2 regions of the Streptomyces sp. TAA040 genome follow, and region 1 is predicted to be linked to the other one. Evidence: riboswitches for the same ligand, from Rfam matches in the RefSeq annotation. Region 1 holds a riboswitch; the other holds the start of a gene.
The links. A riboswitch is a leader RNA that binds a small molecule or an ion and turns the genes downstream of it on or off. The one in region 1 is predicted to bind glycine.

Region 1 (3,401 bases):
GCTGGGCCGGGCCCACGGGCTCTCCCTGCACACCATGGCCCGGGGCGTCGACGACCGCCCGGTCGTCACGGACCGGGCGTCGAAGTCCGTGTCGGTCGAGGACACCTACGACATCGACCTCACCGACCGGGGGCGGATCCAGTGGGAGGTCGGCCACCTGGCCGACCGCTGCGCGGAGCGGCTGCGGGCGGCCGGCCGGTCCGGACGCACCGTGGTGGTCAAGGTGCGCAGCCACGACTTCGCCACTCTCACCCGGTCGGAGACCCTCCGCGGGCCGACCGACGACACCCGGGTCGTCCGGGAGGCGGCCGCCCGGCTGGTCGAGTCGGTGGACACCACCACGGGGGTGCGGCTGCTGGGGGTCGGGGTGAGCGGACTGGCCGACTACGCCCAGGAGGACCTCTTCGCTCAGTTCGCGGGTGCGGACGAGCCCTCCGCGCCCGAACCGCGGGGCGGGGACGGTGCGGAGACGGTGCCGGCGGACTCCCCACCGGAACTCCGCCGGGAGCAGTGGCTGCTGCCCGGCCTGGACGTCCGCCACACCGTGCACGGGCCCGGCTGGGTGCAGGGCGGCGGGCTGGGCCGCGTGACGGTGCGCTTCGAGCGCCCCGACTCCCCACCGGGCCGGGTGCGCACTCTCGCCGCGGACGATCCGGAGCTGAGCCGCGGAGAGCCGCTGCCGCTGGTCCCGGGGCCGGCGGGAGATCAGTCCGGGTCGTTCCCCGGCTGACGGGGTGCCGCCTCCGGCCCGGCTCCCGCGGCCCTCTCCACTCCAGCCTCCCCGACCGCGTCGTCCCCGTCCCGGCGGTGCCCGGCCGTACCGCTGCCGGCGACCGTGCCGAACTCGCGCTCCTCGCCCGGCGGCGGGGCGTCCCTCGGGCTCGCCGGGTGCAGTCCGTAGTGATGGGCGAGCTGGAGTTCCTGCTCGGGGCTGAGGTGGCGGCCGACTCCGAAGTCGGGCGCCTCCCTGATCAGCGCCCGGCGGAACGGGACACGCAACTGCTCGTCGACGAACTCGCTCGGCGTCAGCGGCACGAAGGCGTCGCGACCGAAGAGGCCGGTGCGCACCGACGCCCACTCGGGCCGTCCCGTCGCGTCGTCGAGGTAGACCTCGTCGACGGTCCCGATCCTGACGCCGTCCTGGTCGAGGGCCTTTCGGCCGATGAGACTGTGCGGATCGATGTCGGTGTGCACTGTGCCTCCCGATGGTTCGCGGGCGTCCCGCAGGAGTTCCCACCACCTCCCTCCCAGCAAAGACCACATCGGCCGCCCCGGCCAGTCGAGAGCCGCACCACAGACCGGTGCCGGTGGGCGCTGGTAAGCTCGGCGGTGGCTGTCGACCCCGCGCGGGAGAGCCCACCGGCCCAGGTCGGCGGGCGCCGAAGGAGCAAACCCTCCCCGGAATCTCTCAGGCCCACGTACCGCGCAGGCGAGGTCACTCTGGAAAGCAGGGCGATCCGGGAGCGCAAGCCGCCCCACGGTTCCCCCTCACCGACGGTGAAAGCCGGCCCGAGCACCCTGCGGACCGGTGAAACTCTCAGGTCGAGATGACAGAGGGGGAGGCCGGACGGGCACCCGCGCCGCGGTGCCCCTCGAAGGTCGCGCAGACCAGGAGGCCTCCAGATGACCACAGACCGAGTCGGCCTTGCCGCTCTCCAGCACTCCGTCCCCTTCGCGGAGCGGCACATCGGGCCGGACAGCGCGGAGCAGGCCAAGATGCTGGCACAGGTGGGCTACGGCTCGCTCGACGAGCTGACCCGTGCCGCCGTGCCGGACGTCATCAAGTCGACCGAGTCCCTCGACCTCCCCGACGCACGCAGCGAGGCCGAGGTGCTCGCGGAGCTCCGCGACCTGGCCGGGCGGAACCAGGTGCTCGACTCCATGATCGGACTCGGCTACCACGGCACCTTCACCCCGCCGGTCATCCTGCGCAATGTCCTGGAGAACCCGGCCTGGTACACGGCGTACACCCCGTACCAGCCGGAGATCTCGCAGGGCCGGCTGGAGGCGCTGCTCAACTTCCAGACGATGGTCGCCGACCTCACCGGGCTGCCCACCTCGGGAGCCTCGCTGCTGGACGAGGCCACCGCGGCGGCCGAGGCCATGTCGCTCTCGCGCCGGGTGGGCAAGGTCAAGGGCGGGGTGTACCTGGTGGACGCCGCCTGCCTGCCGCAGACCGTGGCCGTGATCAGAACCCGCGCCGAACCGGCCGACGTCGAGGTCGTCGTCGCGGACCTCACCGAGGACATCCCGGCGGAGCTCGCCGAGCGCGGTGTCTTCGGGGTGCTGCTCCAGTACCCCGGTGCGGACGGACGCGTCCGCGACCTGGGGCCGGTCGTCGACCGTGCCCACGAGCTGGGCGCGATCGTCACGGTCGCCGCCGACCTGCTCGCGCTGACGCTGCTGACCTCGCCCGGCGAGCTGGGAGCCGACGTCGCGGTCGGTACCACCCAGCGTTTCGGCGTGCCGATGGGCTTCGGCGGCCCGCACGCCGGCTTCATGGCGGTCCGGGAGAGGTTCGCCCGCAACCTGCCGGGCCGACTGGTCGGCGTCTCGGTCGACGCCTCGGGGAAGAAGGCCTACCGCCTGGCCCTGCAGACCCGCGAGCAGCACATCCGCCGGGAGAAGGCCACCAGCAACATTTGCACCGCGCAGGTCCTGCTCGCGGTCATGGCCGGCCTCTACGCGGTCCACCACGGACCGGACGGACTGCGCTCCATCGCCCGCCGCACGCACCGACTGGCCACGATCCTGGCCGCGGGACTCCGCGAGGGCGGCGTCGAGGTGGTGCACGAGTCCTACTTCGACACCGTGACCGGCCACGTCCCGGGGCGGGCCGCCGAGGTGGTGGCCGCGGCCCGCGCTGCCGGCGTCAACCTGTGGCAGGCGGACGACGACCGGGTCGGCGTGAGCTGCGACGAGACCACCGGGCCGGAGCAGCTCACCGCCGTCTGGGGCGCGTTCGGGGTCCGGGCCGACGTGGACGCGCTCGACTCCCGGGTGGCCGACGCGCTTCCGGCCGGGCTGCTGCGCGAGGACGACTTCCTGACCCATCCCGTCTTCCACCGGCACCGTTCGGAGACGGCGATGCTGCGCTACCTGCGCAGGCTCGCCGATCGCGACTACGCGCTGGACCGCGGCATGATCCCGCTGGGCTCCTGCACGATGAAGCTGAACGCGACCACCGAGATGGAGCCGATCACCTGGCCCGAGTTCGGCGGGCTGCACCCCTTCGCGCCGGCCGAGCAGGCCGAGGGCTACCTGACGCTGATCCGGGAGCTGGAGGAGCGGCTGGCCGAACTCACCGGCTACGCCAAGGTGTCCGTCCAGCCGAACGCCGGCTCGCAGGGCGAACTGGCGGGTCTGCTCGCGGTCCGTGCCCACCACCGTGCGAACGGCGA
Region 2 (3,401 bases), on a different contig from region 1:
CGTGCTCCTTGCTGTAGCGCAGATGCTGGGGGTTGCTCATGACTGAATTCTCCCGGATGAAGGGTGGGGGCTGTGAAACGGGTCTTGACAGGTGGGACGGGACGTCCGCTGCGGACGGCGGGCCCCGCGCGTCCGGACGCGCCGGGGCACCGGCCGCGGCGGGCCGGGGGTGCCTCAGCGGGCCCGCTTGTAGAAGGGCAGCGGGACGATCCGGTACGGCTCGTGGCTGCCGCGGATGTCGACCGCGACCGAAGCGCCCCCGGCGTCCGCGTCGTCGTGCCCGGCACGCGCGGCGTCCAGGTAGGCCATCGCGATCGGCTTGCCGAGGGTGGGGGAGGGGGCGCCCGAGGTGACCTCGCCGATCACCGTGCCGGCCGCGTCCACCACGGGGTAGCCCGCCCGGGGCACCCGTCGGCCCTCGGCGACCAGGCCGACCAGCTTGCGCGGCGGCGCGGTCGCGGCCTGCTCGGCGGCGGCCTCCAGAGCCTCCCGGCCGACGAACCTGCCCTCGTTGGTGGTCTTCTCGAACTTGACCACCCGGCCCATGCCCGCGTCGAACGGGGTGGTCGCGCGGGTCAGCTCGTTGCCGTAGAGCGGCATCCCCGCCTCCAGCCGCAGCGTGTCCCGGCAGGACAGCCCGCAGGGCACCAGCCCGGCCTCGCGGCCCGCCTCGGTGAGCGCCAGCCACAGCTTCCCGGCGTCCTCCGGCGCCACGAACAGCTCGAAGCCGTCCTCGCCGGTGTAGCCGGTGCGGGCGATCAGCGCGTCCACCCCGGCGACGGCGCCGGGGAGCCCGGCGTAGTACTTCAGCCCGTCCAGGTCCGCGTCGGTGAGGCTGCCGAGCACGGCGGCCGAACGCGGGCCCTGCACGGCGAGGAGGGCGCAGGCGTCCCGGTCGTCCCGGACAGCGGCGTCGAAGCCGGCCTGCCGGTCGGTCAGCGCGTCCAGGACCGTCTGCGCGTTGCCGGCGTTGGCCACGACCATGTACGTGTCCGCGGCGAGCCGGTAGACGATCAGGTCGTCCAGGATGCCGCCGCGCTCGTCGCAGATCATCGTGTAGCGGGCGCGTCCGACGGCGACCGCCGACAGGTTGCCCACCAGCGCGTGGTCGAGCAGCTCGGCCGCCTGCGGGCCGGTGACGGTGATCTCCCCCATGTGCGAGAGGTCGAACAGGCCGGCACGGGTGCGGACGGCGCGGTGCTCGTCGCGCTCGCTGCCGTAGCGCAGCGGCATGTCCCAGCCGGCGAAGTCGGTCATCGTCGCGCCGAGTGCGCGGTGCAGCGGGTCCAGAGCGGTACGGCGGGGGTTCTCGGGCATCTGTGGCTCCCAGGCAGGGGCGGACATGTCCTCCCCATCTGTCATCGGAACCTGAGAGGTTCGCCACAAGCCCGCGAGGGCCGTGGTTTGCACCTTGGGTGGGGCCGGAACGATCCGGCCCGCTTTTCAGATATGCCTCGCCTGCGCGGTACGGGGCCTGAGAGATTCAAGGGAGGACTTGCTCCTTCGGCGCCCTGCACCCGGTGCTCCGGGGGCTTCGGGACTCTCCCGCGCTGGTTCAAGCGGCCGTTATGGAGTTGGCGGCCTCATCATGACATGGGCGGCCGCTTCGGGGGGAGCCCGGACGGGGAACGGTTGCGGCAGGGGTCGGAGGGGCTATGACGGGAACCGAGGGGGCCGGCGTGATCCGGTACGAGACGACCGGTACGGCGGCGGACACGGCGGCGGAGCTCTTACTGCCGGGGCAGGCACCGCCGCCGGCGGTGGAGGGACAGCCGGGCGGACGGATGCTGCTGCCCGCCGGTGGGCCGCCCGCCGCCGACGGGGAGGGGCCGTGGCGCGCAGCCGCGCAGGAGGAGGCGAGCGCGCCGCCGGAGCCGGAGCGCGCGCGGGTGCTCGACCTGCGCGGCACCGCGGTCGCCGGCCCCGGGACCCTGCGCTGGCCGGCGGGCGACCGGGTGGTCGTCTCCGGGCTGCCCGGCAGCGGGAAGTCCACCCTGATGCGGCGGATGGCCGTGGAGTGCGGCGCGGTGGCGCGGATCGACTCGCAGGACGCCCGGGAGTGGTGGGCCGATCGGCTGCCCCCGCTGCTGCCCTACGCCTGCTACCGGCCGCTCGTCCGGGTCACGCACTACTGGCGGTTGTGGCGGGCCCTGCGGACGACCGGCAGCGTGCTGGTCCACGACTGCGGATCGCTGCCCTGGGTGCGCCGCTGGCTGGGGCGGGAGGCGCGGCGGCGCGGACTGCGTCTGCACCTGCTGGTGCTGGACGTCCCGCCGGTGCTGGCACTGGCCGGGCAGACCCAACGCGGCCGGACGGTTTCCGGGTGGGCCTTCGGCCGCCACCGCCGGGCCGTGGCCCGGCTGCTGGGACAGCTCGAAGCCGGACGGTTGCCGACCGGTTGCAGCTCCGCGGTGCTGCTCGACCGGGCGGTGGCCGCCGGGGTCCACACGGCGACCTGCACCGGTCCCGGCCGCCCCGCGGCCTGCTGCCGCTGAGCCCCGGACCGGTGGCGGCCACCCGACCGCCCGTCGCGTGGGCGACCGGCCCCGGCCGCCCCGGCCGTGCGGCCGGGACCCGGCCGTCCGGTCCAGAGCGCGTGACCGCCCGGACGGGCGCCGAGGTGCGGCGGCCCGTCCGGGCGGCGGTTCGTGAGCGGAGCGGTCCGGGTCAGCTCGGCGGTCCGGGCAGTCCGGTCGTCGGCAGGCCCGTGCCGGGGAGGTCGGGCACGTCCGGCGCCGGCAGGTCGCCGTCGAGCAGGGTTTCGAGCAGCAGCGCCACCACGGCAGCGATCGTCTCGTTGGCAGCCCCGACGACCTCGGTGGGGTCACCGGAGGCGACCGCCTCCAGCAGTGCGTCCACCGCGGCCTGCAGGTCCTCGGCCGCTTCGGCAGCGAGAGCCGCCGGGTCGGGGGCCGCGGCCCGGTCGCCGGCCTCCGGTGCCTCGGTGGCGAGCTTCCCGATGGCCTCGGTGAGCGCCGCCTCGTGTTCGGCGGCGTCGGCCGCCGGCAGGAGGCCGTCCTCGGCGGTGAGGACGGCCAGCAGCTCGGTGACCGGGGCGAGTACGCCGTCCATGCCGTCGAGCGTGGTCACTTGAGAGGCGAGCGCCTCGACGTCGGGGAGGGCGGCCCGAGCGGGCGGCGCCGCCTGCTCGGGGGCGGCCACGGCGGTACCGGCCGGGCCACCGGGCATCGCCGCCGAGGCCGCTCCGGCGGCGCCGAGGGTGAGTGCACCGGCCATCGTGGCGGCTACTGCGGTGGATACGACCGATTTCCTGCGCATGAGGGGATGTTCCTCCGATAAGCGGGTGATGTGGACGCTCCTCACTCTTCGCCCGGCATGCACCTGACGCAACCGGGCGGTCGCCGGGCGTGTGCATTCGGGTGACCGCGACGCCCGGCGGA

Region 2: linked by a shared signal. The riboswitch ahead of gcvT (glycine cleavage system aminomethyltransferase GcvT) and the one ahead of gcvP (aminomethyl-transferring glycine dehydrogenase) in region 1 are both predicted to bind glycine.

What each region holds. Positions count from the first base shown of each region.
Region 1 covers NZ_AUKR01000028.1:30,997-34,397, reverse strand. Annotated here, with positions in the region: gene H300_RS28060 (DNA polymerase IV) at 1-730, shown strand, start outside; partial or broken gene H300_RS28055 (PRC-barrel domain-containing protein) at 826-1,194, opposite strand; glycine riboswitch at 1,338-1,434, shown strand; glycine riboswitch at 1,435-1,564, shown strand; gene gcvP (aminomethyl-transferring glycine dehydrogenase) at 1,624-3,401, shown strand, end outside.
Region 2 covers NZ_AUKR01000002.1:218,395-221,795, reverse strand. Annotated here, with positions in the region: gene gcvH (glycine cleavage system protein GcvH) at 1-40, opposite strand, end outside; gene gcvT (glycine cleavage system aminomethyltransferase GcvT) at 175-1,317, opposite strand; glycine riboswitch at 1,454-1,558, opposite strand; gene H300_RS24650 (AAA family ATPase) at 1,785-2,495, shown strand; gene H300_RS24645 (hypothetical protein) at 2,668-3,279, opposite strand.